Regions from separate parts of the Mesorhizobium marinum genome, predicted to be linked through region 1. Evidence: predicted binding sites of a transcription regulator. Region 1 holds the regulator's gene; each other region holds the start of a gene.

Region 1 (9,975 bases):
TCGAAGCGCGCGCCTGGGGTGCCGACGCCATCCTCATCATCATGGCCAGCGTCGGCGATGACGACGCCAGGGCGCTCGAGGACACAGCCCACGAACTCGGCATGGACGCGCTGATCGAGGTGCACGACGAGGCGGAGACCGAGCGCGCGCTGAAGCTGTCGTCGAGGCTTGTTGGCGTCAACAACCGCAACCTGCGCACCTTCGAGACCACGCTCGAAACCTCGGAGCGCCTGGCCAGGATGGTGCCGGACGACCGGCTGCTGGTCGGCGAAAGCGGCATTTTCACCCATGACGACTGCCTGCGGCTCGCGCGCGCCGGCATCGGCACGTTCCTGGTCGGCGAAAGCCTGATGCGCCAGGCGGACGTGACCGCTGCGACGCAGGCGCTGCTGCGCGGCGCTCCCTCACACGTTCGGGCCTAGTCGCGACGATGGCCCGCCTCACCCATCTCGGCGCCGACGGCAAGGCCGACATGGTCGACGTCGGCGGCAAGGACGAGACCGAGCGCACGGCGGTTGCCGAGGGGGCCGTGACGATGCAGCCCTCGACGCTGAAAACCATCCTCGAGGGAAACGCCAAGAAGGGCGACGTGCTGGGCGCGGCCCGCATCGCCGGCATCATGGCTGCCAAGCGGACGCACGAACTGATCCCGCTCTGTCATCCGCTGCTGCTGACCAAGGTTGCGGTCGACATCGTACCGGACGAGGCCCTGCCCGGTCTGCGCGTCACCGCGCTGGCGCGCGTGACCGGCAAGACCGGCGTCGAGATGGAAGCGTTGACCGCCGCTTCCGTCGCCTGCCTCACCATCTACGACATGGCCAAGGCGGTCGATCGCGGCATGGTGGTCTCCGGCATCAGGGTCGTCGAGAAGACCGGCGGCAAGTCCGGCGACTTCAAGGCCGACCGAGGGAAACCGGAATGAGCGGACTGCTTCCCGTCGACCATGCGCTGGCGCGCATGCTCGAGGGCGCCGCCCCGCTGGCTGCCGAGACGGTGCCGCTCGCCGAGGCCGGCGGGCGCGTGCTTGCCGCCCCGGTCAAGGCGCTGCGCACGCAGCCGCCCTTCGACGCCTCCGCCATGGACGGCTACGCCGTGCGCGCCGCCGACGTGGCGCATGTTCCCTCGCGCCTGACGGTGATCGGCGACGCGCCCGCCGGCCGCCGCTTCGCGGGCGCGGTCGGCGAACGCCAGGCCGTCCGCATCTTCACGGGCGCGCCCGTCCCCGAAGGCGCCGACACGATCGCCATCCAGGAAAACGTCAAGTCGCTCGGCGGCGACGTGATCGAGGTACTTGAGACGGTCGCCGCCGGTCGCCACATCCGTCGCCGCGGCCTCGACTTCACCGAGGGTGAAGTCCTGCTCGACGCCGGGCGCCTGCTCGACGCCGCCGCCCTCTCGCTGGCCGCTTCGGCGAACCACCCTTCCCTTCCGGTCGTGAAGCAACCGCTGGTCGCCATTATCGCCACGGGCGACGAACTCGTCCCGCCCGGCAGCACCCCCGCCGCCGACCAGATCATCGCCTCCAACGCCTATGGCGTCGCCGCGATCGCCAGGCAATCCGGCGCGCGCGTGCTCGATTTGGGCATCGCGCCCGACCGCATCGAGGCAATTTCGGCGCTGCTGCAGCAGGCGCTGGATGCCGGCGCGGACGTTATCGTCACGCTTGGCGGCGCGTCGGTGGGCGACCACGACCTGGTACAGGCGGCGCTCGTCGGCTTCGGGATGGAACTCGGCTTCTGGAAGATCGCGATGCGCCCCGGCAAGCCGCTGATGTCAGGACGCCTCGGTGCGACACGCTGCATCGGGCTGCCCGGCAACCCGGTGGCCAGCCTCGTCTGCTCGCAACTCTTCCTCAAACCGCTCCTGGCGAGGCTCGGCGGCCGACAGCATGACGACCAGACGGTCGACGCGGTTCTCGGCGCACCGATGGCGGCGAACGACCAGCGCCAGGATTACGTCCGCGCAAGGGTCGAGCATACGGCCGCCGGCCTCTTGGCGACGCCCTTCGATGTCCAGGACTCCTCGATGCTGCGGCTGCTTTCCGACGCCGGCGGCCTGATCGTGCGCGCGCCCTTTGCGCCAGCCGTCGAGGCCGGTGCGCCGTGCCGGCTCCTCCGGTTACGCTGAACAAATCGTCAACGAATTCATTAAACTTTAAACAGTTGCGGAACACAACTGGAACAGATAGTGTTTGTTCTGGTTTTGTTTGAGGCTTGATTCCCGGGGGAAACGCCAATGCTGACGCGCAAGCAACACGAGCTTCTCCTGTTCATTCATGAGCGGCTGAAGGAATCGGGCATCCCGCCGTCCTTCGACGAAATGAAGGAAGCTCTGGACCTTGCGTCGAAGTCGGGCATCCACCGGCTGATCACCGCGCTTGAGGAGCGTGGCTTCATTCGCCGCCTGCCCAATCGCGCACGCGCACTGGAAGTGCTGCGTCTCCCCGATTCCATCGCGCCCGGCCTGAACGCGGCGAAGAAGTTCTCGCCGAGCGTCATCCAGGGAAGCCTGGGACGCGGCCAGCCGGAGCCGGCGCGGTCACGCATGGCGAGCAATGACGACGACGCCGGCTCGTCCGTCGCCATCCCGGTCATGGGCCGCATCGCGGCGGGCGTGCCGATCGACGCCATCCAGCACAAGACGCATTCCATCGCGGTTCCGCCCGAGATGCTGTCCGGCGGCGAGCACTATGCGCTCGAGGTGAAGGGCGATTCGATGATCGAGGCCGGCATCTTCGACGGCGACACGGTCATCATCAAGAATTCCTCGACCGCCAATCCCGGTGAAATCGTCGTGGCGCTTGTCGACGACGAGGAGGCGACCTTGAAGCGCTTCAGGCGCAAGGGCGCCTCGATCGCGCTGGAGGCCGCGAACCCGGCTTACGAGACCCGCATCTTCGGCCCCGACCGCATCAAGGTTCAGGGCAAGCTCGTCGGCCTGATCCGCCGCTACTGACCGGTTTCATCCTGCCCGACCGCGCTCCGCGCTGGCCCACTCGGCTTGGCGTCGGGCTTTCGGGTTTCGGCCGCCGGCCTTCGGTAGGGCGGCAGTCCGCGCGCGGCGCGTGAGAACCGGCGCTGGTCGTGCCAGGGCCGGTAGGGTGTGGCGATGGCGAAGCGGATTTCGGCCGGAGCGTCGTCCGACAGGACGATTGCGGCGCTTCCACCAACGGCAAGATCGCGGCCGGTGACGACGAGCGCGTCGCTCCACCGGCAGGCGTTTGCCGCGGTCGCATCCTCGATCACGATCACCTCGGCAACGGCGCAGGCGTCGGTCGCGGCTTGCGTGTCGAGCGCATGGGCGACCGTCGCGCCGGCCGGGTGGCGGGCAAGGCAAAGCCCGTCTCCGCAGACGAACCCGGCAGCACCGTCCAGGTTCTTGGCTGCCCCGGTTCCGTCCCCGGTCGCATCTGCACTCTGGGCGGCGCTGCGTTGCTGCCTGCCCTCAGGCCTGACGACCGCGTCGGCCTGCAGCGCACGCCTCCAGTTGTCGGCGGTGAACTGGCTGGGCCGTGCTCGGTTGACGGCTATGCCGTCGCCGATCCCGAGGCCGACGAGCCGGCCGTCTTCGGAGGCGAACAGGTCCGGCTCCGGGCGCTCGATGAGCAGGAAGAAGCCGGCGGCCGCGATCGGAACGGCCGCTAGTCGGAGCCATGTCGAGAACACCGTGGCGACCAGAAGCGCGACGGTCAGCACCGCCACGGCGGACGCCGGCACAAGCCCCACGATGTCGCTCGGCGAACGCTCCGCGAACCACTGAGCGATGGCGACCGTCCAGGCGAGCCCTATCCCCATCACCTGGAAGAACGGTCCGTCGAGCCCGAACGGCATGGCAAGCGAGCCGAGCACCGCGAACGGCATGACCACGAAGGAGACGATCGGCATCGCGGCGAGATTGGTGAACAGGCCAAGCGACGGCATCTGCTGGAAATGCCACGCGGCGTAGATCGCCGTCGCGCCGCCGGCGGCAATCGAGGTCACCGCAAGTCCGGCAAAGCCGAGCAGGACCGCGCGCAGCAACCGAACCGGCAGCGAACGCGCGAGCGGCGGACCCGCCGGCCGCTCGGTGCGCCAGTCCGACCACGCCGCGTAGACGCCGACCAGCGCGACGGTCGCCGCAAACGACATCTGGAAACTCGGCCCGACCACTTCGTGCGGCGACAGCGCGATGACGATGATCGCCGCGATGGCGAGGTTGCGCAGCGTGAGCGCGGCCCTGTCGAGCAGGACAGCGGCAAGCATGACGGCGATCATGATGAAGCTCCGCTGCGCCGCCACCTCGGCGCCGGAAATGAACAGGTAGCCGGCAAGGCCGATCAGAGCCAGCGCCGCCGCGTATTTCTTGACTGCGTGGCGCGACGCGAAATCGGGGAAAAGCGCAAAGCCCGAGCGCAGCATCCACATGATCGAGCCGGCGACCAGCGCCATGTGCAGGCCGGAGATCGAGATGATGTGGTAGATCCCGGCCTTGCGCAGCGCCTCGTTGACGTCTTCGGGAATGCCGGCCCGCACCCCCACTACCAGCGCCGCCGCGATCTCGCCTTCCGCTCCGCCGATATGGCCGGAAATGCGCTCGGCCACTGCGTGGCGGTACCGCTCGACGGCAACCTTGAAGGCGGAGACGGCCGACGCCTTGGCCGCCGAAGGAATAGGCTCGGGTCCGCTGAGGAAATAGCCGCTCGCGCCGATCCCGTCGAAGTAGCTTTCGAAGGAAAAGTCGTAGCTGTCCGGCCGCACCGGACCGGATGGCGGCATCAGGCGTACGAGGCCCGACACGGAGGCGCCTGCCGCGACGCCATCGGGAATGCGCCGCGCGGAAAGGCGGACCCGGTCCGGCGCATGGCGCAGCACCGGCCGAGCGGTCGCGGTCACGTCGATGGTCAGCCGCACCCGCCCGCTGGCGAGCCGCTCGATCCTGGCGACCGTGCCCTCGAGCCGCGTCGTCACCTCGCCGCCCAGCATTTTCGTATCGGCGCGCAGCGTCTCCGTCTTGGCGGCCAGCGCGCCGAGCACCAGCAGGAGCGCGGCGGCAATCGGCATGTTCAGCGCCGGGCGCGACCGCGTTGCAAGCGCAAGGATGCCGAGGACGACCGCGCCCGCGGCCAGCGAAGCCAGGGCAGGCTCGCGGGCGAGCGCGAAATAGATGATCGCACCAACAGCCAGGAAAACGGGAGCCAGCACGAAGGCGATGCCACGGTCCAGTTCGGTCTCCACGGCGCGGCTGGCGGCGCGAACAGCGTCGCCCCACGCGGGCAGGCTTGCCTTCGCAAGCCACCGAAACGCCGGCGTCGTGGAGACGGGAGGCATGGCGCGCGGCGGCGAGGCGGCTGGACGAGCGTCCGCTATGCCTTCGCCGGTGACATCGGCGGCCACTCTTTTGGGAGGCGGCAGGGCGAACGGCGCGGCATCCGGGGCGAACATCGCCCTTTCGCCGATGCTTGCAGGCGACTGGTCCTTCGCCATTGCCGTCCCCGTGCAGGTCCCCGCCACTTGCGTGGCGGGCGACCTATGCTACATGAACGCCAACTTTTATCCATCGGCCCGGTTTTCGCCGCCGGACCGCCTGCGGCTGTCGCCGCTTCGTCATCCAGGAAACGTATGACCGAAACCGTCGTTACGCGCTTCGCCCCCTCGCCCACCGGCTATCTGCACATTGGCGGCGCGCGCACCGCGCTGTTCAACTGGCTCTACGCCCGCCACACCGGGGGAACGATGTTGCTTCGCATCGAGGATACCGACCGTGAGCGTTCGACCGACGCCGCGACGGCAGCGATCCTCGACGGCCTTTCGTGGCTTGGCCTTCACTGGGAAGGCGATCCGATCTCGCAATACGCCCGCGCCGCGCGCCACCGCGAGGTGGCCGAGGAACTGGTGCGTCTCGGCAAGGCATACCACTGCTACGCCTCGCAGGAGGAACTCGCCGAGATGCGCGAAAAGGCGCGCGCCGAGGGACGGCCGCCGCGCTACGACGGCCGCTGGCGCGACCGCGATCCCTCCGAGGCGCCCGCCGGCGTGAAACCGGTGATACGCATCAAGGCGCCGAAAGAAGGCGAGACGATTGTGCGCGACCGCGTCCAGGGCGACGTCCGCTTCCCCAACAAGGATCTCGACGATTTTATCATCCTGCGCTCCGACGGCGTGCCGACCTACATGCACGCCGTGGTGGTCGACGACCACGACATGGGCGTCACCCACATCATCCGCGGCGACGACCACCTGACCAACGCCGCGCGCCAGCAGATTATCTACGACGCGATGGGCTGGGACATTCCGGTCATGGCGCATATCCCGCTTATTCACGGCGCGGACGGGGCCAAGCTCTCCAAGCGCCATGGCGCGCTCGGCGTCGACGCCTACCGCGCCATGGGCTACCTGCCGGCGGCGCTGCGCAACTATCTCGCCCGTCTCGGCTGGAGCCATGGCGACGACGAGGTGATGAGCCTCGACGACATGATCCGCTGGTTCGAGATCGAGGACGTCAACAAGGGCGCGGCGCGATTCGACTTTGCCAAGCTCGAGGCGCTGAACGGCATCCACATGCGGCAGATGGACGATGCCGAACTGCTGGAGGATTTCATCCGCACCCTGCCCTACCTGGAGAACGGCAAGCTGATCGCTGACAGGCTGGACGAGCGGGGCAAGGCGCAGCTGCTCGCCGCAATGCCGGGGCTGAAGGAACGCGCCAGGACGCTGGTCGAACTCGCCGACGGCGCCACCTTCCTGTTTGCCGAGCGGCCGCTGGCCATCGACGAGAAGGCGAAGGCGCAGCTCGGCGACCAGCAGAAGGCGGTCTTGCGCGGCGCGCTCGCCGCATTGCAGTCAGTCGGGCAGGACTGGACTTCTGCCTCCACGGAAGCCGCGATCCGGGCGTTCGCCGAGGAGCAGGGTCTCAAGCTTGGCGCGGTCGCGCAGCCGCTGCGCGCCGCGCTGACCGGCAGAACCACCTCGCCCGGCGTGTTCGACGTGCTGGCCGTGCTGGGCCGCGACGAGAGCCTGGCGCGAATTGGGGATCAAATCGATTAGGACAACGTCACTGTCATTTTTTGCATTGAATCCAGTCTGTTGCGATGCAACATTGACTCCAACGACAAGGGGTTGGGGCTTGTCTGCGCTGCCCCGGCGCGTGCCAGGGTTCCGGCCAGACAGGCATTCAAAAACAATAGAATGGGTAGGCTGAAGGAGGTTGCGATGACAACTGCGAAATTGGAATTTGCCGGCAAAGCCCATGAGTTCAAGGTGCGCAGCGGCACGGTCGGCCCGGACGTCATCGACATCGGCTCGCTCTACAACACCACCGGCGCCTTCACCTACGACCCCGGCTTCACCTCCACGGCCAGTTGCGAATCGGCGATCACCTTCATCGACGGCGACAAGGGCATCCTGCTGCATCGCGGCTACCCGATCGACCAGCTGGCCGAGCACGGCGATTTCCTCGAAGTCTGCTACCTGTTGCTCTACGGCGAGCTGCCCACCAAGGCGCAGAAGGACGATTTCGACTACCGCGTGACGCGCCACACGATGGTGCACGAGCAGATGAGCCGCTTCTTCACCGGCTTCCGCCGCGACGCGCACCCGATGGCGGTGATGTGCGGCGTGGTCGGCGCGCTCTCGGCCTTCTACCACGACTCGACGGACATCTCCGATCCGCACCAGCGCATGGTCGCCTCGATGCGGCTGATCGCCAAGATGCCGACGATCGCGGCGATGGCGTACAAGTACCACGTCGGCCAGCCCTTCGTTTACCCGAAGAACGAGCTGAACTACGCGGCCAACTTCCTGCACATGTGCTTCGCGGTGCCCTGCGAGGAATACAAGATCAATCCCGTGCTCGCCCGCGCGATGGAGCGGATCTTCATCCTGCATGCCGACCACGAGCAGAACGCCTCGACCTCGACGGTCCGCCTCGCCGGCTCGTCGGGCGCCAACCCGTTCGCCTGCATCGCGGCGGGCATCGCCTCGCTCTGGGGCCCGGCGCACGGCGGCGCCAACGAGGCCGCGCTCAACATGCTGGCCGACATCGGCACGGTCGACCGCATTCCCGAGTTCATCGACCGCGCCAAGGACAAGAACGATCCGTTCCGCCTGATGGGCTTTGGCCACCGCGTCTACAAGAACTACGATCCGCGCGCCAAGATCATGCAGAAGACCGCGCACGAGGTGCTCGGCGAACTCGGCATCAAGGACGATCCGATGCTCGACGTCGCCATCGAGCTCGAGAAGATCGCGCTGACCGACGAATACTTCATCGAGAAGCGGCTCTACCCGAACGTCGACTTCTATTCCGGCATCACGCTGAAGGCGCTCGGCTTCCCCACCACCATGTTCACCGTGCTGTTCGCTGTCGCGCGCACCGTCGGCTGGGTGGCGCAGTGGAAGGAGATGATCGAGGATCCGCAGCAGAAGATCGGGCGGCCGCGCCAGCTCTACACAGGCGAGGCCGAGCGCGACTACGTGCCGATCGCCAAGCGCTGAGGCACGGCAAGACAGCCGTCGGCGGCCGGGCGATCCCGGCCTCCCGGCTGCCTAGCGGCGCATCCCCGCAGTTTTCAGGATCACCCCGGCCGCAATCTCGCCGGACGTCTGCTCGGTCGTCATGCGCCGCGAAACCTCGGCGAATCCCGCCTTCTGCCAGGCCCGCATCTCGGTGTCCGCGAACAGCTGCTCGAGCGTCCGCGCCAGCGTTCCCGGGCGTACCATGTAGTTGTAGTACTCCGGCGCGACCGGCTTGTCGGCGATCAGGTTCGGCAGCAGCGCCGACCACACCGTGATGAACTGCTGCGCCATGCGCGCGAACACGTCGAGCTTGTAGCAGGAAATCAGCGGCACGCCGGCGAGCGCCAGCTCCAGCGACACCGTCCCGGAAGCGATCAGCGCGGCGTCCGCCTCGCCGAAGGCGCGCCACTTGGCTTGCGCATCGGTGACGATCTCCGGCCGGTCGCTCCAGCCCGCCACCGACGAGGCCACGAGGTCCGCGACATGCGGCACGGTCGGCAGCACGAGCTTCAGCCGGTGTCCCCTCTCTCTCAGGATCGAAACGGTCTCGCCGAACGGGCCGAGCAGCCTGCTGACTTCGCCCCTGCGCGAGCCCGGCAGCAGGAGCAGCGTCTTCGTGCGGTCGTCAGAGCGGTCGCGCGGGGCGGCCTGGGCAGCAGCCGCGGCCCGCACCCCGGCGTCGCTGGTCAGCCGGTGGCCGACGAAGGTGCCGGGCGGACCGCCCAGCCGCTCCAGTTCGGCCGGCTCGAACGGCAGGATGCAGAGGATGTGGTCGACATGCGGCTTCATCGCGGCCGCCCGGCCCGGCCGCCACGCCCACACGCTCGGGCAAACATAATGCACGATCGGGATCCCGGGCGCGGCGGCGCGCACCTTCCTGCCGACGCGCAGCGTGAAATCGGGATTGTCGATGGTAAGCAGGCAGTCGGGCTTCGCGGCGGCGATGGCGCGCGCCGCCTCGCCGATACGCCGCATCAGCCGGGGCGCGTCGCGAAGCACGGCCGAAAAGCCCATCAGCGCGATGTCGCCGGCCGGAAACAGCGAACGCAGGCCCTGCGCCTCGAGATGGCGGCCGCCGACGCCCACCAGTTCGACGTCGCGGCCGGTGGCCGCCTTCAGCGCCGCCACCGTGTCGGCGCCGATCAGGTCGCCTGATTCCTCGCCGGCGATGATGCCGATCCGCAGCGGCCGCGCGTCGCTCACGACACCGGCTCCGGCGGCAGGCCGACGACGAACAGCCCGAGCCTGTCGGCTTCGGCGATCACCCCGGCGGCATCGAGGACCAGCGAGCGCTCGGCCTCGACGGCGATGCCGGCGAGCCCCGCCGCATGCGCGCCGGTCACCGTCGCCGGCCCGATCGTCGGCAGGTCGATGCGCAGTTCCTGGCCGGGCTTGGCGCATTTGACGAGCACGCCGCGCTTCTTGCCGGCGATGCGGCCGTGCGAGCGCAGGTCTCTCACCCGCTCCAGAAGCAGGTCGGTGC
Region 2 (9,975 bases), on a different contig from region 1:
TCCGTCTCGCTGCGGGCGGCGGGGCGCGACATCAGCCTGAACTGACGCTACTGAAACAGGAAAGGCCGGCTCTCGGGCCGGCCCCTCGACCCGCGCGTGTTCGGGTCAACGGTTCTTGGGACGAGGCTGCGCCTACTGCCGGCCCATCGTATCGAGCTTGCGCTGCATCGCCGCGATCTGGTCGCGCAACTCCTTGAGGTCGTCGCCTTCGGCGGGGTCCGCCTCGGCGCGCTCTCCCGGTCTGTCGCCCGAGGCGCCCGGCGGGAACGGCGCGAACAGGCGCATCGCATTCTGGAAGAGTTCGATGTTGCGGCGCGTCTGCTCCTCGATGGCCTTCATCGGAGTGGCCATCTTCATCATCTCCATCGGACCCTTGCCCATGGCGGAATTCATCTGTTCGCGGAAGCGTTCCTGCTCCTTGGCGAAGGCGATCATCGACTGCTCCAGGAAGCTCGGCACAACCATCTGCATCTGGTCGCCGTAGAACGATATCAGCTGGCGCAGGAACGGGATCGGCAGCATGTTCTGCCCGTCCTTGTGCTCCAGCTCGAAGATGATCTGCGTAAGCACGGGGTGGGTTATGTCTTCGCCGGACTTTGCGTCCTGCACCGTGAAATCCTCGCCCTTCTTCACCATCTCGGCGAGATCCTCGAGCGTCACATAGGTGCTTGTTCCGGTGTTGTAGAGACGGCGGTTGGCGTATTTCTTGATCACGACCGGGTCGTCTTTGGCGGGCATCGTCATCCTCCCAGAAGACCGGCAGCCCCCGTGAGCCCCGGCAGCGATTGCGCCTTTGCCGGCAGGATATGCCTAAAAGTATCGTATTTCCAAGTGCTTTGTGCACTGCGGGATAAGTGCTATGCTGCGCTGCCGGCAAATTATGCTGCGCAGCATTACCCGGCATCCCCGCCAGCGCGGCGGCGTTCACCGATTTCCGGTTTGACTCGACAGAGGGAAACGCCCAGAAAAGTCCGGAAATCGTACGTCCAGCTGCACCCATTTGGAGTAAGCCATGTCCTCTTCCATCGTCGTCGCCGGCGCCGCCCGCACCCCTGTCGGCTCTTTCAACGGGGCCTTCGCCAACGTGCCCGCCCATGATCTGGGCGCCGTCGCGGTCAAGGAAGCGCTGGCTCGCGCGGGCGTTGACGGCAAGGAGGTGGACGAGGTGATCCTCGGGCAGATCCTGACCGCCGCGCAGGGCCAGAACCCGGCGCGACAGGCCGCCATGGCGGCCGGCATCCCGCAGGAGACGACGGCCTGGGGCCTCAACCAGCTTTGCGGGTCGGGCCTGAGGGCGATCGCGGTCGGCATGCAGCAGATCACGTCGGGCGATGCCAAGATCATCGTCGCCGGCGGCCAGGAATCGATGTCCATGGCGCCGCATGCCCAGTATCTGCGTGCAGGCGTGAAGATGGGCGACCTCAAGCTCGTCGACACGATGATCAAGGACGGGCTGACCGACGCATTCCACGGCTATCACATGGGCATTACGGCGGAGAACGTCGCCCGCCAGTGGCAGCTCACCCGCGACGAGCAGGACAGGTTCGCCGTCGCCTCGCAGAACAAGGCGGAAGCCGCGCAGAAGGCCGGCCGCTTCAAGGACGAGATCGTTCCGTTCACCGTCAAGGGCCGCAAGGGCGACGTCGTCGTCGCCGACGACGAGTACATCCGCGCGGGTACGACGCTCGAGACGGTCGGTAAGCTGAAGCCCGCCTTCGACAAGGACGGCACCGTGACGGCCGCGAATGCGTCGGGCATCAACGACGGCGCCGCGGCCGTCGTTCTGATGAGCGAGCAGGAGGCTGTGCGGCGCGGCGCGACCCCGCTGGTCCGCATCGTTTCCTGGGCGACCGCCGGCGTCGACCCGGCGATCATGGGCACGGGCCCGATCCCGGCCTCGCGCAAGGCGCTGGAAAGGGCAGGGTGGTCGGTCGGCGATCTCGACCTGGTCGAGGCCAACGAAGCCTTCGCGGCGCAGGCCTGCGCGGTGAACAAGGACATGGGCTGGAACCCCGACATCGTCAACGTCAACGGCGGCGCGATCGCGATCGGCCACCCGGTCGGAGCGTCGGGCGCCCGCGTCTTCAACACGCTGATCTACGAAATGAAGCGGCGCGGGGCGAAGAAGGGTCTCGCCACGCTCTGCATCGGCGGCGGCATGGGCGTTGCCATGTGCGTCGAAGCGATGTGAAATCTGCCAGGCAACAATGCGGCGGGCACGGTCGGCAGCGATCGGCCCGCTGCGCTCAAGAGAAGTCAGGGAGGAACACTGAATGGCCAGAGTTGCACTCGTCACCGGAGGTTCGCGTGGCATCGGGGCGTCGATCTCGCTTGCGCTGAAGGCCGCCGGCTACAAGGTGGCGGCCAACTACGCGGGCAATGACGAGGCTGCCGAGCGGTTCAAGGCCGAGACGGGCATTCCGGTCTACAAATGGTCGGTCGCCGACTACGACGCCTGCGTCGCCGGCATCGCCCGGGTGGAAGCCGACCTCGGCCCGGTCGACGTTCTGGTCAACAACGCCGGCATCACGCGCGACGCGATGTTCCACAAGATGACGCCGCAGCAGTGGAAAGAGGTGATCGACACCAACCTGACCGGCGTCTTCAACATGACGCACCCGCTTTGGAGCGGCATGCGCGACCGCAAGTTCGGCCGCGTCATCACCATCTCCTCGATCAACGGCCAGAAGGGCCAGGCCGGGCAGGCCAACTATTCGGCGTCGAAGGCCGGCGACATCGGCTTCACCAAGGCGCTGGCGCAGGAAGGCGCGCGCGCCGGGATCACCGTCAACGTGATCTGCCCCGGCTACATCGCCACCGAGATGGTCAAGGCGATCGATGAGAAGGTGCTCAACGAACGCATCATCCCGCAGATCCCCGTCGGCCGGCTCGGGGAGCCCGAGGAAATCGGCCGCTGCGTCGTGTTCCTCGCCTCCGACGACGCCGGTTTTATCACCGGCTCGACGATCTCCGCCAACGGCGGCCAGTATTTCGCCTGACGGCCAGGCCTGGCTGGCCGGAAACTTCGCCCCGGGAATTGAAACGGCGCCCAGTTGGGCGCCGTTTCCGTTCGAAAGCGCAGCCAATCAGTCCTTTTCCAGCAACGCCTTGTGCACGAGACCGGCAACCGCCGCGCCGGCGATCGGTGCGACCCAGAAGAGCCAGAGCTGCTGGAGCGCCACCCCGCCGACGAAGAGCGCGGGCCCCGTCGAGCGGGCCGGATTGACGGACGTGTTGGTCACCGGGATCGAAATCAGGTGGATCAGCGTCAGCCCGAGGCCGATGGCGATCGGCGCGAAGCCCGCCGGAACGCGGCCGTGGGTGGAGCCGAGGATGATCATCAGGAACATGAAGGTCAGGACGAACTCGATGATCAGGGCCGACCCGAGCCCATACTGGCCCGGAGACGCCCCGCCGTAGCCGTTGGTTGCGAAGCTGCCGATGTCGGCGAAGTCCGCCTTCCCGCTGACGATCAGGTAGAGCAGCGTGGACGCGACCACTGCGCCGATCAGTTGTACCACGACATAGGGAACGAGGTCCTTGGCATCGAAGCGGCCGGCGACGGCCATACCAACGGAAACGGCAGGATTGAAGTGCCCGCCCGATATGCCGCCGACGGCGAAGGCCATCGTCAGCACCGTCAGCCCGAAGGCAAGCGCAACGCCGACAAATCCGATGCCGAGATCGGGAAAGGCCGCGGCAAGCACCGCGGCGCCGCATCCCCCGAACACCAGCCAGAACGTGCCGAGAAACTCGGCCAGAAGTCTCTTGGACAATGGTTCCTCCTACGGTTCCCCCAACGGAAATGGACACCCGTCGGCGTCTTCTTTCAATCGGCAATGGCAAGGCGCATCGCCGCCAGGCGGACAAGTCACAGCTATTTTCCACCCCGAGGCCCAGCCTGCAGGTGTGCCGCATCGGCACGCATTGGTTAACGGCTGCCGCACCGCAAGAGCGCCAACGTGCGCAAGGCTGAAGTTCTTTAGTCGCCTCACAGCGTCTCGCCACAACATGTTGCGGAGAACGAAAGGGGAAACCGTCGCCCGCAGTGATTCGTCGCCGATTCGTTCCGCCTTTGCTCCAAAGGTTAACGGAAATGGCGGAACCCTGCATCTGGAGGCTCGGGCAACTAGAGGGAATCATTAACGAAATCATCGACTTGGGTTGCATTGCGTCGGTCACGCCGGTATCGGCGCCCCGCCGTTAACTCTTTTGCCCGGCTTCGCCCAATTGCTTCAGTCCGGAGAACGCCGGCGATTCAGCATCTGGTGCGCCTGGAAGGCCTGTCGGCTAGATGTAGGCATGAACAAAAAGGGAATCGCGTCGAGTCAGTGATTCGTCGCTGATTCGTTCCAGACTCGTTCCATTGCTTAATTCCGGCGCGCCGGGACCACGCGTTTTTTCCTTTCGTTCGGTGCGGCGAAACCCTATGTGTTGCCGGTCCCCTTGCGGACGATGCGGCCATGCCGCCGCCAGCGATGCCGACTGCAACGAGCAGCCAGGAAGGCCCCGTTCCGATCCCATGACGATCCATGCAAAGTCGAATGAGCCGCTGGTTCTGTCCGGCCGCGACGTCACCGCCGTGCTCGGACCGACCAACACCGGCAAGACGCATCTCGCCATCGAACGCATGGTTGCGCATGAGAGCGGTCTGATCGGCCTGCCGCTGCGGCTTCTGGCGCGCGAGGTCTACGGACGCGTGTGCGAAAAGGTCGGGGCGCACAAGGTGGCGCTGGTCACCGGCGAGGAGAAGATCGTGCCGCCAGGCGCGCGATACTCCGTCTGCACGGTCGAGGCGCTGCCCCGCGAGACGGATGCCGCCTTCGTCGCCATCGACGAAGTGCAACTCGCCGGCGATTTCGAGCGCGGACACATCTTCACCGACCGGTTGCTGCACCTGCGCGGACGCCAGGAGACGCTGCTGCTCGGCGCCGCCACCATGCGCGGCATCCTGGAGAAGCTCCTGAGAGGCGTTTCGGTGGTGACGCGCCCGCGCCTGTCCCATCTCGCCTACGCCGGCCAGAAGAAGCTGACGCGGCTGCCTTCCCGCTCGGCCATCGTCGCCTTCTCGGCGGACGAGGTGTACGCCATCGCCGAACTCGTGCGCCGCCAGCGCGGCGGCGCGGCGGTCGTGCTCGGCGCGCTCTCGCCGCGCACGCGCAATGCCCAGGTCGCGCTCTACCAGTCGGGCGACGTCGACTACCTTGTCGCCACCGACGCCATCGGCATGGGGCTGAACCTCGACCTCGATCACGTCGCCTTCGCGCAGAACCGCAAGTTCGACGGCTATCAGTACCGCGACCTGTCGGCCGCCGAGCTCGGCCAGATCGCCGGTCGCGCAGGACGCCATCTTCGCGACGGCACCTTCGGCGTCACCGGCCAGGTCGATCCGTTCGACGACGAACTGGTGCACAAGATCGAGGCGCACGACTTCGATCCGGTGAAGGTCCTGCAATGGCGAACCGCCGGCTTCGACTTCGCCAGCCTCGAGGCGTTGCAGCGGTCGATCGAGACGCCGGCGCCGGTCGAGGGATTGACGCGCGCCCTTCCGGCCGTCGACCAGCAGGCGCTGGACCAGCTGTCGCGTGACGCGACGATCCGCAGCCTCGCCACCGGCCGCGAGCGTGTGCAGCTGTTGTGGGAGGCCTGTGCGCTCCCCGACTATCGCAGGATCGCGCCGGCCCAGCACGCCGACCTGATCGCTTCCATGTATGACGATCTCGCCCGCAAGGGCCATGTCGACGAGAACTACATGGCCGAACAGGTTCGCCGGGCGGATTCCACCGATGGCGATATCGACGCCCTCTCGCAACGCATCGCCCAGATCAGGACCTGGACCTTCGTGTCAAACCGGCCCGGCTGGCTTGCCGATCCGACACACTGGCAGGAAAAGACGCGCGAAATAGAGGACAGACTGTCGGATGCCCTGCATGAGCGGTTGACGAAACGGTTCGTAGACCGCAGGACTTCCGTCCTTGTGCGGCGCCTCCGGGAAAATACAATGCTTGAAGCCGAAATCAGCCCATCCGGCACGGTGATGGTCGAAGGTCACCACGTCGGCGAGTTGCAGGGCTTCCGCTTCACCGCGGACCAGAGCGCCAACGGCGAAGACGGCAAGGCCATCAGGACGGCCGCGCAGAAGGTGCTCGCCACCGAGTTCGAGACGCGGGCCGAACGGTTCGCCGCGTGCGCCAACGGCGACATCGCGCTTGGTTCCGATGGCGTCCTGCGCTGGATCGGCGCGCCGATCGGGGCGCTTGCCGCCGGCGAGGATGCCCTCAAGCCGCGCGTCATCCTGCTCGCGGACGAACAGCTCACGGGGCCGGCGCGCGACAAGGTCGCGGCGCGAGCCGAACGGTTCGTCAACTACCAGATCGAGTCGTTGCTGAAGCCGCTGATCGAGCTCCGGTCCGCTGACCAGATCGCCGGCATCGGCCGCGGCATCGCGTTCCGTCTGGCCGAGGAATTCGGCCTGATCAACCGTCGCGAGATCGCTGATGACGTAAAGTCGCTCGACCAGACCGGCCGCGCCGCTCTGCGCCGGCTCGGCGTGCGCTTCGGCGCGTACCACGTGTTCGTGCCGGCTCTCGTGAAGCCGGCCCCGGCAGGCCTGATCACCCTGCTCTGGGCGCTGAAGAACGACGGCAAGGAAAAGCCCGGCTTCGGCGACATCGTCAACGCGCTTGCCTCCGGCCGCACCTCTGTGGTGGTGGACCCCGAATTCGACCGCACCTTCTACAAGCTTGCCGGCTTCCGGCCGCTCGGCCGACGCGCGGTCCGCGTCGACATCCTGGAGCGGCTTGCCGATCTCATCCGTCCCGCGCTGGGCTGGAAGGCGGGGCTCGGTCCTCGCCCCGACGGGGCCTATGATGGCCAGGCCTTTATCGTGACGCCGGCGATGATGTCGATCCTCGGCGCCAATGCCGAAGACATGGAAGAGATCCTCAAGGGCCTCGGCTACCGCGCCGAGCCGAAGCCCGCCGAAGATGTGAAGGCGAAGCTCGATGCGTTCGACCTGGCCGCCCGCGAGGCGGCCGAACAGGCCGCAGCCGCCAAGGCTGAAGCTGCCCAGAAAGCCGCGGTCGAAGCAGAGGCGAACGCGACAACAGAAGCGGCCGGGCAGAGCGCCGAAGGGGCAGCCGACCAGGCCGACGCAGCGGCGGCGCCCGAAGACGCTCCGGGCGAACCTGCCGTTTCGGAAGCTGCGGTGGTCGAACCGTCGTCGCCGGACGAAGCCGCCGTCGCCGCGTCCGAAGATGTGTCGAACACTATCGATCCCGCAGCCGCTGAGCCTGCCCGGAATGCCGGCGAGACGCCCGATGGCACGGCAGACTCCGGCTCGATTGCCGGCGCGGCCGAGGCCGAGCCGGAAGCCGTGTCGCAGCCGGAAACGCCGGCAGAGGAGAGCAAGCCTATCCTGCTGTGGCGCCCGGGCCGCTTCGAGCGTCCGGCGGGCGGCCGCCGGCACGACCAGCGCCAGCGCCATTCCGGCGGTCGGGCCGACGGCGAAAAGGCAGGTCACCGGCAGGGGCGTGGCCGCCGCGACGGCAAGGACGGCGAAGGCCAGGCCAAGCCGGGCCGGGACCGCAACAAGGGCCGGCCGGAGCGCGACAGCCGTCAGGATACCCGCAAGGGCAGGTCGCAGGACGGCGCCGAGCGCGGATCCAAGCCCGCCTTCCAGGCTCGTCGCGAGGAACGCCCGGCCCGGATCGATCCATTGTCGCCCTTCGCCAAGCTCGCGGCATTGCGCGACCAGCTGAAGAAATAGCCTTCGGCGTCGATGGAGGGCACCCGCCAGCGCATCGACAAATGGCTGTTCTTTGCGCGGGTGGTCAAGTCGCGCACGCTGGCCGCCCGGCTTGCCGTCGCCGGCCGCGTCCGCATCAATCGTGACAAGGTGTCGCAGGCATCGGATCTGATCAAGCCGGGTGACGTCCTGACCATTACGCTCGACCGACGCATTCTCGTCTACAAGGTTGTTGGCGCGGGCGTACGCAGGGGTCCGGCCGAAGAGGCTCGAAAGCTCTACGAGGATCTGTCGCCGCCGGCGCCCGCGAAGGCCGCGCCGGCGGACGCCCTCGTGCCCCTGCGCGACGCCGGCAGCGGCCGGCCCACCAAGCGCGAGCGGCGCGACACTGACCGCCTTCGCGACAGGCAGTAGCGGCGGCACGGCGCCCTCGCCTGGAATGGCATTCCACGCCGCGGCCCCGAACCGGAACCGCCAGCCTTGCAAGCCCCCTGCAAACGGGCTAACTCACGAAAATTGCTTGAAATGCGGGAAGAGTCCCGGAGCGCCTATGACCTATGTCGTCACCGACAATTGCATCAAGTGCAAGTACATGGACTGCATCGAGGTGTGTCCGGTCGACTGCTTCTATGAAGGCGAGAACATGCTCGTCATCCATCCGGACGAGTGCATCGACTGCGGCGTCTGCGAACCGGAATGCCCGGCCGACGCGATCAAGCCGGATACCGAACCGGGCCTCGAGAAATGGCTCGAGATCAACACGGAATACGCCGTCAAATGGCCCAACATCACGGCCAAGAAGGAGCCTCCGGCGGACGCCAAGGAGTTCGACGGCGTCGCGGGCAAGTTCGAGAAGTACTTCTCAGCGGAGCCCGGCGAAGGCGACTGACTGACGTTGCGTAAGAGGCGCGCGTCGCAGCGCGTTTCCCAATCCGGCATTAACCAGTCCGCGCCCGGCAGGGCGGCGGAAACCTTCGCGTATGCAGCAAATTGTTGATTCTTGCGCCTTTTTGTGCTAGGTATGCAAAATATGCAGGTGGCAAAACGTCAATCATGGCGCGAACGCCGTAATCATTGAAAGGCGCAATCTGACGACGGACCAGGGTAATCTGGGCCAGGCGGGCGTTTTACTGCGTCATCGCCGGTTTGGGGCTGTTCCGTTTTTTTGCGCCGTTGTCACCGCAAGGGTTCGGCCTTGGTGAGGCTGACGCATCCAGGCTTGCCGGCTCGACCGGCTGCCGCAACGAAGGAGTTCAGGGCGTAATGGCAACCACCACCCAGCAGAAGAAGTCAGCGCAGCGTCACGGGTTCAAGACCAACGAGTACATCGTCTATCCGGCGCATGGCGTTGGCCAGATCGTCGCCATCGACGAACAGGAAGTTGCTGGGCACAAGCTTGAACTCTTCGTCATCGATTTCCAGAAGGACAAGATGCGGCTGAAGGTGCCGGTCGCCAAGGCGACATCGATCGGCATGCGCAAGCTCTCCGAGACCGACTATGTCGATCGTGCGCTGAAGGTGGTGCAGGGACGCGCCCGCGTGAAGCGCACCATGTGGTCGCGCCGTGCCCAGGAATACGATGCGAAGATCAATTCCGGCGACCTGATTTCGATTGCCGAGGTGGTGCGCGACCTCTACCGCGCCGACAACCAGCCGGAGCAGTCCTATTCCGAACGCCAGCTCTACGAAGCCGCGCTCGATCGCATGGCGCGTGAACTAGCCGCCGTCAACCGCCTGTCGGAGACCGAGGCCATCCGCCTCATCGAGGTCAATCTGGCCAAGGGACCGAAGCGCGGCGCCAAGGCCGACAACGAGGAAGCCGAGCAGGAAGAGGCGGCCTGATCCAGCCTCTCCGCCAGACACGGTCAAAGGCCGCGCCTCGTGCGCGGCCTTTTTCGTTCCTTCAGTCCGTCAAAATAAACAAAAAACCCGCCGGAGGAGGCGGGGTTCTCGTCCCGGTCGCTCGCCGGGGAACTCTGTCTTGCCGGGCTACTTGCAGCCGGCGATCGAATCCAGCGCTGCGGTTATGCCTTTCAGCGAGAACGAGTAGCTGGTCTTGGTGCCGCGGCCGGACTGCGCCTGAACCTGCATCGTGTCGCCACCCTTCATGGCCGCGATCAGCATCGGCTCCTCGGCGGCGTTCTCGACCCACGCGGACTTGCCCTTGGTGAACATCGTGAACTTCTTGTTGCCGATCGACACGGACACCTTGGAGCCTTCGCGCAGCG
Region 3 (9,975 bases), on a different contig from region 1:
GACCGTCGAGGAGCGCGACAGCAGCGCCTTCATCGGCGCGAGCAGGACGGGCTCGGTCGCCTCGGACCCGGCGCGGAAGGAGTTGACCCAGCGCACTTCGCGGAAAAGCCTGACGGCCTGCTGGAAGGACAAGAGGATGCCGACGATGAGCACGCCGAGAATGAGGCCGTTGAGGCCTGGATTGGTGGCGAAGGCAGCCGAGATCTGGCGGGTCAGGATGGCTGCGATGAAGGCGACGATGGCCAGGAAGACCATCATCGACAGAACGAAGACCTGCGGGCTGGAAAGCCTGTAGGGGTCGTAGTCCATCACGTCAGACGAGCCGACTAGGCCCATGGTCCTCAAGATGCCCATTCTCGCCCCGATTCCATTTCCTGCGACGCAGCAGCCGCGACTCTAAGCGGAATCGCGGTCAAATTGGAAGACGCAAGGGAACTTGGGGCTCCGGCTCAAAAGCGGGCGACCACGAGGCAGTCGATGATCGCGGCGCAATGCAATCCCGCGCCGGTGACCACAAATCCGTGCCAGACGGCATTGTGGAACCGGAGACCTTTCCACGCGAAAAAGACGACGCCGCAGGAATAGACGACCCCGCCGGCGAGGATCAGGCCGAGCGTGACAGCAGGCAGCGTGTCCAGAAGCGGCTGAACGACTAGCGTGCCGCTCCAGCCGATGGCGAGATAGAAGACGATCGCCAGGCGGTCGAAGCGGCCGGGCAGGAAGAGCTTGATCGCCATGCCCGCGACAGCGACGCACCATACCACCGCGACCATGACGCGGGCCATGGCAAGGTCGTCGAGCTGGATCAGGAAGGGCGTGTAGGTCGCCGCGATCAACAGGTAGATCGCGGCGTGATCGAAGCGGCGAAGGATCCACTTGGCAGGGGTCAGTGGCCATAGGTTGTAGGCGAGCGAGATGGACAGCACCGTCAGCAGCGCCACGACGTAGAAGATCGCCGCGACATACTCGCCGGGGCCGGCGTGGAAGGGCGCGAGCGACAACAGCGACGAGCCGGCCGCGATCGCAAGCACGATGCCGACGGTATGCACGGCGCCATCGGCGACAATCTCGGCGCGGGAATAGTGGAAGCGCCCCCAGAACGGGGCGGCGGCGCGGGACGGAGCGTCGCCGCTATTCATCATGGACCTGCATGCCCTCTATCTGGGAGCGGTCGCCATGGTTTTGCAAGCCTTCCGACCGCCAGGGCGGCGACCGCATTGAGGGTCAGCGCGGGGAGACAGGCTTCTTCAGCGTCTTCATCAGGTCGCGGTGGATCGCCTCGTTGCCCGCCACCAGATCGCCCGTGGCGAAGATGTCCTGGCCGCCAGCCTTGTCGGTGACGAAGCCGCCCGCCTCGCGCACGAGAACGATGCCGGCGCCGACATCCCAGGGCGAAAGGCCCTGCTCCCAGAAGCCGTCCATGCGGCCCGCCGCGACGTAGGCGAGGTCGAGCGCCGCCGAACCCAGGCGGCGCACGCCTGCGACTTCGCCCATGACGTTGCGCATTTCGATCAGGAAGTTGCCGTGATGACCGCGGCCGAGATGCGGCACGCCGGTGCCGACGACCGCGTCGGACAGCTTGGTGCGACCGGCAACGCGAAGGCGGCGATCGTTGAGGAAGGCGCCGCCACCGCGTTCGGCGGTATAGAGCTCGTCCATCGCGGGATTGTAGACCACGCCGGCGACCAGCTGCCCCTGACGTTCGAGCGCGATGGAGATGGAGAAGATCGGGATTCCGTGCAGGAAGTTGGTGGTGCCGTCGAGCGGGTCGACCAGCCAGCGGTGCTGGTCGTCGTCGCCTTCGACCTCGCCACGCTCCTCCATGAGGAATGAATAGCCGGGACGCGCCCGCGACAGCTCGGCGTGGATGATCTCCTCTGCCTTGCGGTCTGCCTGGCTGACGTAGTCGCCTGGCCCCTTGAGGGAGACCTGGAGGTTCTGCACCTCGCCGAAGTCACGGGAAAGGGAGCGGCCCGCCTTCATCGCGGCCTGGACCATCACGTTGAGGAGTGCTGAGCGCGCCATCTGCCTGCCTGAATCAGTCCGCGCGGCGGACGTAGGTGAGTTCGTTCGTGTCGACGATGATACGTTCGCCGGCGGAGATGAAGGGCGGCACAAGCACGCGGATGCCGTTTTCGAGCACCGCGGGCTTGTAGGAGGACGCGGCGGTCTGGCCCTTCACCACGGGATCCGCCTCGGTGATCGCCAGCGTGACCTGGTCGGGCAAGGACACGCCGATCGGCGTCTCGTTGTAGAGTTGCACCGTCACCATCATGCCGTCCTGCAGGAAGGCGGCGCGGTCGCCGACGAAGTCCTTCTGCAGTTCGAGCTGCTCGTAGCTCTCGGTATCCATGAAAACGAGCTGGTCGCCCTGCTCGTAGAGGAAGGAGAAGTCCTTGAGGTCGAGCCGGGTCTGCTCGACTTTCTCGTCCGAGCGGAACCGCTCGTTCAGCTTGGTGCCGCTGACGAGGTTCTTCAGTTCGACCTGGTTATAGGCGCCGCCCTTGCCAGGCTTGACGGTGTTCGTCCTGACGGCAACCCAAAGGCCGCCATCATGCTCGATGACGGTGCCGGGACGGATTTCGCTGCCGCTGATCTTGGCCATGGTAGGGGAATTTCCGGAACATTCATGCGCTCGACGTCGCGCGTTGGTGGTCCATGACCACAAAAAGCCTGGGGAGGCAAGAGACCGGCGGGTTGGCGGAGCGCCCTAACGCAGCCGGTTTGCGCGTTCGAGCGCCGTCTTCAGGTCCTCGTCGGTCAATCCGCTGAGGAAGTCGTCCATTTCAGCATCGTGCAGTCCGCGCCTGCGTGCGAGGAAGTACCAGGCGGCGGCGTCGATCGCGTTCGGCTCGGTGCCGATGCCGCCCATGTAGAGCTTCGCCAGCCTGTTCTGCGCGGCGACGTTGCCGCCCTCGGCGGCGCGCTTCATCCAGCCGAACCCGGCTTTCAGGTCGCGCGGGCCGCCGCGACCCTCGACCAGCCAGGTCGCGAGGTCGAGCTGGGCGGTGTCGAAGTTCTGCCGGGCGGCGAGCAGCAGCCAGCGCCTTGCCTCGGCCTCGTCGCGCGGCTTGCCACCGGCGCCGTTGGCGTAGATCTGCGACATTGCATACTGGCCGTCCGCAAGGCCGGCTTCTGCGGCGCGCTGGTAGTAGGACACAGCCTTCGCCATTCCGACGTCGCCGGGCTCGCGCTGAACGAGCAGCTGCGCGAAATTGAACTGCGCGAGCCGGTTGCCTGCTTCCGCGGCCGACTGCATCAGCGCATAGGCCCCCTTCGTGTCCTTCTTCACGAAACGACCGTCTATCAGCATCAGGGCGTACTGGAACTGGGCTTCGGGCACGCCCTGCTCGGCGGCCAGCTGGTACCATTTCGCAGCCTGCGCCTCGTCGCGCTTGACGCCGAGCCCGCGGGACAGGATCTCGGCCACCAGCGTCTGCGCCGCCGCGTTTCCGGCCTCGGCGCGCGGCATCGCCAGGTTGAGCGCCGTCATGTAGAGGCCGCGCTGGTAGGCGCCATAGGCGGCGTCGGACGCCGGGCCGCCGAAGCGTTCCTGGTCCACGCCCGTCGTTGCCTCCGGGGTTTCTCCGGCCGGCTGCGCATCTTCGGCCGCGATTACGCCGCCGCAGACCAGAAGGGCGGCCAGCAGGGGAAGACGTCGCGAAAGCGCAATCATCCGGCCGGTTCGAAGCGCGGTGCGGTTTCGTCGAGGATGGCGTTGGCCCGCTGGACCGCCTCGGACGGGTCGACGCCTTCAGAGAAGACCGCCGCGGAAAGCGCCACGAAATCGGTCCCGGTGGCAGCCACCGTCGCAACGGAATCGAGGCTGGAGCCGGCCATCACCACGCCGGGAATCTCCACCATCTCGGCCCACCAGCCGCCCAGCGACAGATTGCGCTGGTGGGCTTCCGGCTGGTTGTCGTAGCCGAAACGGCCGAAAAACACGTAGTCGGGGCGCTCTTCGCCCAGTTCCAGCGCGTCATCGCGGCTCTTCACGCCGCCCGCTCCAACCGCGATCCTGGACTGGAAGTTTTCAACTGCCTCGGCAAGGGCGGCCTTGCCGCCTTCGATGTGGATGCCGTCGGCCTTGACGCGGCCGGCGATGCGGGTGTCGTCGACGATGACCGCCGCGATCCCGGCGGCTTGGGCCATGGGCACGACGCGCTCTGCGAAGGCCTGGTAAGAGGCCTCGTCCATCTCGTAGGGCGGGAGAATGACGGAGGCGACGTCACCGCCGGCGATCGCCGCGGCGAACTTCGTGGCGAACGCCTCCGCAGCTATGCCAGGCGGCGATATCAGGATGATGCGGCAGCGGTTCGGCGTGTTGTCGTCGGTCATGCTCGGCTTTCCTGCCCCGGCCTATGCCGGGCGAGTTTGGTCGAAAAGCGGCATAGACGAAGGACGTCGCGTTGAACAGCAGCCGCGCGCCTTCGCCTCGGCCAACAATCCGGTCGCATCCTTGCCGTTTTCAGGCTATTCCAGCGCGTCTTTCTTCATTTCGCCTCATGTCCGAGCTTCTCGCAAATCCCTGGTTCTACGCAGCCGCCGTGCCGGCCGTGATCCTGGCCGGCCTGTCCAAGGGCGGGTTCGGCGGCGCCATGGGCTTCGTGGGCGTTCCCCTGATGGCGCTGGTCATCAGCCCGGTGCAGGCGGCGGCGATCCTGCTGCCCATCCTGGTGCTGATGGACATCGTGTCGTTGTGGACCTGGCGCGGCGTCTATGACCGCGCGACCCTCGCCGTCATGCTGCCGGGATCGCTACTCGGCATCGGTCTCGGCTGGATGACGGCGGCCATGGTGACGGCCGACATGATCCGCTTCCTCGTCGGGGCGATCGCCATCGTCTTCGTCGGGCGCTGGCTCTACCAGCTGGCGCGGCACGGCGCGAACCATGTGGCGAAGCCAAGCCGCGTCGCGGGCTCGTTCTGGGGGGCCGTTGCCGGCTTCACCAGTTTCGTCGCCCATGTCGGGGGGCCGCCGTTCCAGGTCTACGCGCTGCCGCTCCGGATGGATCCCAAGGTCTTCACGGGAACCAGCGTGATCTTCTTCGCGATCACCAACGCCATCAAGCTCGTTCCCTACTCCCTGCTTGGCCAATTCGATGCGACCAACCTGGCGGCTTCGGCCGTTCTGATGCCGATCGCACCCGTCGCAACCCTTGCCGGCGCATGGCTCGTGCGACGGATGCGGCCGGAGATTTTCTACCCGTTTACCTATTGCACGGTGGCCGTCATCGCGGTGAAGCTGATTTACGACGGCGTGCTCGACGTGCTCCATTGACGTCCGGCGCGAAGGCCGGTCATGTGGGGCGAAAGCCCGGGTGAGGAACGATGACCAATCCCTACGAACAGGATCTCGATCGCCAGCCGGCGAATTTCCAGCCGCTGACGCCGATCACCTATCTCGAGCGCGCGGCCATGACCTATCCGGACCGCCTCGCCATCGTCCACGGCGCACAGCGCATCAGCTACGGCGACTTCTGGCGCCGCTCCCGCCAGCTTGCATCGGCTCTTGCCGGGCACGGCATCGGCAAGGGCGACACCGTGACCGCGATGCTGTCCAACACGCCGCCGATGCTGGAGGCCCATTTCGGCGTGCCGATGGTCAAGGCTGTGCTGCACTCGGTGAACACCCGGCTCGACGCCGCGGTCATCGCGTTCCAGCTCGACCACGCCGAGACGAAGGTGCTGATCGTCGACCGCGAGTTTTCCGGCGTCATGCGCGAGGCGCTGGCGCTTGCAAAGGCGAAGCCGCTCGTCATCGACTATGACGATCCCGACTATCCGGCGGACGCGCCCTACCCCAAGGGCGAGCGCATCGGCAGCGTGGACTACGAGGACTTCGTCGCGGGCGGCGATCCCGACTTCGCGTGGTCGATGCCCGACGACGAATGGAATGCGCTGTCGCTCAACTATACATCGGGCACGACGGGCAACCCGAAGGGCGTCGTCTATCATCATCGCGGCGCGGCGCTGATGGCCTACGCCAACACCATCCACGCCGGCATGGGCAAGAACTGCGTATATCTCTGGACGTTGCCGATGTTCCACTGCAACGGCTGGTGCTTTCCGTGGACGCTTGCGCTGCAGGGCGGGACGCATGTCTGCCTGCGCTGGGTGAGGCCGAAGCCGATCTACGACGCCATCGCCGACCACGGCGTCACGCATCTCTGCGGCGCGCCGATCGTCATGTCGGTGCTCATCAACGCGAAGGCCGAGGACAAGCGCGACTTCGCCCAGACGGTGACGTTCAACACGGCCGCCGCGCCGCCGCCGGAGGCGGTGCTGGCCGGCATGGCCGACGCCGGCTTCGCGGTCACGCATCTCTACGGCCTGACGGAGACCTACGGACCGGCGGTCGTCAACGAATGGAACGACGCCTGGGACGCGCTCGACCGCGATGCGCGGTCGGCCAGGAAGGCCAGGCAGGGCGTGCGATACGCGCCGCTCGAGGGCCTGACGGTGATGGACCCTGAGACGATGACCGAGACGCCGGCCGACGGCGAGACGCTCGGCGAGGTCATGTTCCGGGGCAACATCGTCATGAAGGGTTACCTGAAGAACAGGAAAGCCACCGACGAGGCCTTCGCCGGAGGCTGGTTCCATTCCGGCGACCTCGGCGTCATGCATCCGGACGGATACATCCAGCTCAAGGACCGGTCGAAGGACATCATCATCTCCGGCGGCGAGAACATCTCGTCCATCGAGGTCGAGGATGCGCTCTACAAGCATCCGGCCGTCGCGACCTGCGGCGTGGTGGCCCGCGACGACGAGAAGTGGGGCGAGGTGCCGGTCGCCTATGTCGAGCTGAAGCCGGACGCCGCCGCCTCGGAGGAGGAGATCATTGCCCACTGCCGGGCGCTGCTCGCCCGGTTCAAGGTGCCGAAGGCGGTGATCTTCGCCGAAATCCCCAAGACGTCGACCGGCAAGATCCAGAAGTTCAAGCTGCGCGGGCTCGCCCAGGGCGGCTGACGCTGGTCGATTGCGCGCGCCTGCAGATGCCGTAGCGGCATCTTTCAGGTAACTTCAGGGAATCGGCAGACGGTCGCGACGGCATGGTCCTGAAACCAAGCCGGCGCTACACGGCGAGCCGATAGGACAATCACCTGAGGGGGCAACCATGCAAGGCGTAGCACGCAACTTCTTCACCCTGGCCGTCATCTACTCGATCCTGGGCATGATGCTCGGACTTTCGATGGCGATGAGCCAGGACCATACGCAACTGCCGACCCACGCGCACATCATGGTGCTGGGCTGGATCATGTCGTCCGTCTTCGCGTTCTTCTACCATCTCGTGCCTGCGGCGCGGAATTCGCGCCTGTCGACCATCCATTTCTGGGCTGCCGCGGTCAGCAGCATCGTGATGCTGGTTACGCTGTTCATGTTCTACGGCGGCAATGCCGCAATCGAGCCGGTGCTCGGCATCGCGTCGCTGGTCTATTTCGCGGCGACGATGCTGTTCGCATTCATCGCGCTGCGCGCGCTCTGGGGCGGCGAGGCGGCCGGCGCGAGGGCGACCGCCCACTGAACCCGATTTTTCTCTGATTTGGGGAGGCGCGGTAACCCGCCATTAAGCTTTACGAGCGTTTACTGTGCGTATCCAGTGATCTGGATTCTTACCGAGTGGCTGGAGCCACTTCGTTTGACGCCTCCCTGTTAAACTCCTGAGAGCCGCCCTCTAGCGGCTCTTTTTTTGTGCCGCAGGGCGGCGCACGGTCGGGTTTCGCCGGCCGCCCCGGGCTCGATCGTTAACCCTTTATTAAACATATGCTTGCGTTGAACTGTCGGCAGGCGCATTTTCCCCGCGATCGTCGTAGGGGGGGGGTCGCCGGCGACGATGCGGCGGCTTGGTGGTGGGCCGTTTGCGCGATCGAAGGCAGTGCAGGGGCGTTGGATCATGAGTGAGCCGTCGAAGGACAGCAAGACGATCAAGCTCGCCGAGCGGCGGGTCTTCTCGCAGTCGTTCAAGCCGCTCTACAACGAAGGCATGACCCTGGTCGAGCACGCGGCGGAATACCTCGACGGCGAAGGACGCAGCGAGGCCAAGAAGCTGTCGCGGCTGGCGGCCACCCTCTACGCGGCGGAATCGATGCGGCTGACCACGCGACTGATGCAGATCGCGTCCTGGCTGCTGCTGCAGCGCGCGGCCAACTCCGGCGAGATGAGCCGCGACCAGGTCGCCACGGAAAAGGCCAAGGTCAGGCTGGACACGGCGTCGGCGCATGCGGACGCGACCGGCTGGGCCGAACTGCCGAAACCCTTCGTCGATCTGGTGAACCGGTCGCTGAGCCTGCAAGCGCTCGTACGGCGCATGGACGACGAGATCTACGGCAAGAACACAGTGGTCCCCCTCTCCGGCGCGCGCAGCCCGAACCCCGTCTCGGACCAGATCACGCTTCTGAACACCGCCTTCGCCCGCGGCTGAGCCTGCCGGGGCGGCGCCGGGCCGATCCTCGACGCCCGAAACCTGTGGGTGTTTCCTATTTGTTCACATAGTGCTGTCAATGGTGCCGCGCCGTACCTAGAGTGGAACCATGGCTCAGGCGATTCGCATCATCGGCATAGACCCGGGACTGAGGCGCACCGGCTGGGGCGTGCTGGAGGCGTCGGGAAATTCCCTGCGCTTCGTCGCCGCCGGCACGGTGAAATCCAGCGACAAGGCCGCGCTCGCCTTTCGGCTCAGGCAGTTGCATGACGGGCTGCGCGAAGTGCTCGACCGCCAGGCGCCGGACGAGGCCGCCGTCGAGCAGACCTTCGTCAACAAGGATGCGGTGGCGACGCTGAAGCTCGGCCAGGCGAGAGGGATCGCGATGCTGGTGCCGGCGCTTGCCGGCATCGAAGTCGCGGAATACGCGCCGAACGCCGTCAAGAAGGCGGTCATCGGCACGGGGCACGGCGAGAAGCAGCAGATCCACATGATGGTGAAGGTGCTGATGCCAAAGGCGGTGATCGACAGCGAGCATGCGGCCGACGCGCTGGCAATCGCCGTCTGCCACGCGCACCATATGCAGAGCCCCGCGGCACGCCTGGCTCGGGCGGTTGCCGGGGCGGCGGCTTGAGAGCGGCGGCATGATCGGCAAGCTGAAGGGCACCGTCGATGAAATCGGCGACGACCATTGCACCGTCGACGTCCACGGCGTCGGCTACGTCGCGCACTGCTCGGCGCGCACGCTGGCGCAGATGCCCGGCCCGGGCGAGGCGGTGACGCTGTTCATCGAGACTTATGTCCGCGAAGACGTGATCCGTCTCTACGGCTTTCAGTCGGCGCTGGAGCGCGAGTGGTTCCGCCTGTTGATGAACAACGTTCAGGGCGTCGGCGCCAAGGTGGCGCTGGCCGTGCTGTCCACGCTGGCGCCGCCCGACTTGGCCAACGCGATCGCGCTGCGCGACATCGCAACGGTGAGCCGAGCGCCGGGCGTCGGCAAGAAGGTCGCGGAACGCATCGTCACCGAACTCAAGAACAAGGCGCCGGCCTTCGCAGGAGCGGCCTCGGGCACCATCGGGCTCAAGCAGGAGCTCGGCGACGGCGTTGCGCCCGCGCCCGTGGCGGACGCCGTCTCGGCGCTGGTCAATCTCGGTTATTCCAGAGACATCGCCGCCAACGCCATCGCTGCTGCGATGAAGGGCGCCGGCGAAGGTGCGGATTCCTCCAAGCTGATCCGGCTTGGGCTGAAGGAGCTGGCGCGGTGACTTCCTTGCCAGCCAACATATTCCTTACTATTTTGTCGGGTAAGGAGAACGCCTCATGGGAATGATCGGAAGCGTTACGTCCAAGGGACAGACCACTATCCCGAAGGAAGTCAGAGATCAGCTCGGCTTGCAAACCGGCACGCGGATCGAGTGGATCGTAGAGGGTGGGAAGGCGACGGTTCGTCCGCGCAAGCTGAGGGCGGTCGACCTCGCCGGCATCCTGCATCGGCCGGGCATGAAACCGGTGTCGGTCGAGGAGATGGACAAGGCGATCGGCCGCGCTGTCG

The links. Region 1 encodes LexA, which represses DNA repair genes until DNA is damaged. Its sites were predicted from a motif close to TGTTCNNNNTGTGTTCNG; they were not measured.
Region 2: a site for LexA is predicted at 4,349-4,366, ahead of ABUE31_RS08365 (helicase-related protein). Genes of this name have one in related genera too.
Region 3: a site for LexA is predicted at 8,473-8,490, ahead of ruvC (crossover junction endodeoxyribonuclease RuvC). Genes of this name have one in related genera too.

The regions. Positions count from the first base shown of each region.
Region 1 is NZ_JBFOCI010000008.1:21,101-31,075, forward strand. Features, by position in the region: gene trpC (indole-3-glycerol phosphate synthase TrpC) at 1-422, shown strand, start outside; gene moaC (cyclic pyranopterin monophosphate synthase MoaC) at 431-922, shown strand; gene ABUE31_RS20575 (molybdopterin molybdotransferase MoeA) at 919-2,127, shown strand; gene lexA (transcriptional repressor LexA) at 2,236-2,955, shown strand; gene ABUE31_RS20585 (ComEC/Rec2 family competence protein) at 2,949-5,462, opposite strand; gene gltX (glutamate--tRNA ligase) at 5,598-7,022, shown strand; gene gltA (citrate synthase) at 7,188-8,471, shown strand; gene ABUE31_RS20600 (lipid-A-disaccharide synthase) at 8,523-9,695, opposite strand; gene ABUE31_RS20605 (LpxI family protein) at 9,692-9,975, opposite strand, start outside.
Region 2 is NZ_JBFOCI010000002.1:572,564-582,538, reverse strand. Features, by position in the region: gene ABUE31_RS08390 (hypothetical protein) at 1-45, shown strand, start outside; gene phaR (polyhydroxyalkanoate synthesis repressor PhaR) at 133-738, opposite strand; gene ABUE31_RS08380 (acetyl-CoA C-acetyltransferase) at 1,013-2,191, shown strand; gene ABUE31_RS08375 (beta-ketoacyl-ACP reductase) at 2,274-2,999, shown strand; gene aqpZ (aquaporin Z) at 3,087-3,776, opposite strand; gene ABUE31_RS08365 (helicase-related protein) at 4,523-7,768, shown strand; gene ABUE31_RS08360 (RNA-binding S4 domain-containing protein) at 7,781-8,161, shown strand; gene fdxA (ferredoxin FdxA) at 8,298-8,636, shown strand; gene ABUE31_RS08350 (CarD family transcriptional regulator) at 9,011-9,589, shown strand; gene ABUE31_RS08345 (invasion associated locus B family protein) at 9,737-9,975, opposite strand, start outside.
Region 3 is NZ_JBFOCI010000002.1:715,871-725,845, reverse strand. Features, by position in the region: gene ABUE31_RS09090 (MotA/TolQ/ExbB proton channel family protein) at 1-354, opposite strand, end outside; gene trhA (PAQR family membrane homeostasis protein TrhA) at 450-1,139, opposite strand; gene ABUE31_RS09080 (inositol monophosphatase family protein) at 1,225-2,025, opposite strand; gene efp (elongation factor P) at 2,039-2,605, opposite strand; gene ABUE31_RS09070 (tetratricopeptide repeat protein) at 2,711-3,676, opposite strand; gene ABUE31_RS09065 (thiamine phosphate synthase) at 3,673-4,338, opposite strand; gene ABUE31_RS09060 (sulfite exporter TauE/SafE family protein) at 4,506-5,279, shown strand; gene ABUE31_RS09055 (acyl-CoA synthetase) at 5,330-6,970, shown strand; gene ABUE31_RS09050 (hypothetical protein) at 7,119-7,526, shown strand; gene rcdA (protease adaptor protein RcdA) at 7,896-8,423, shown strand; gene ruvC (crossover junction endodeoxyribonuclease RuvC) at 8,533-9,057, shown strand; gene ruvA (Holliday junction branch migration protein RuvA) at 9,068-9,688, shown strand; gene ABUE31_RS09030 (AbrB/MazE/SpoVT family DNA-binding domain-containing protein) at 9,744-9,975, shown strand, end outside.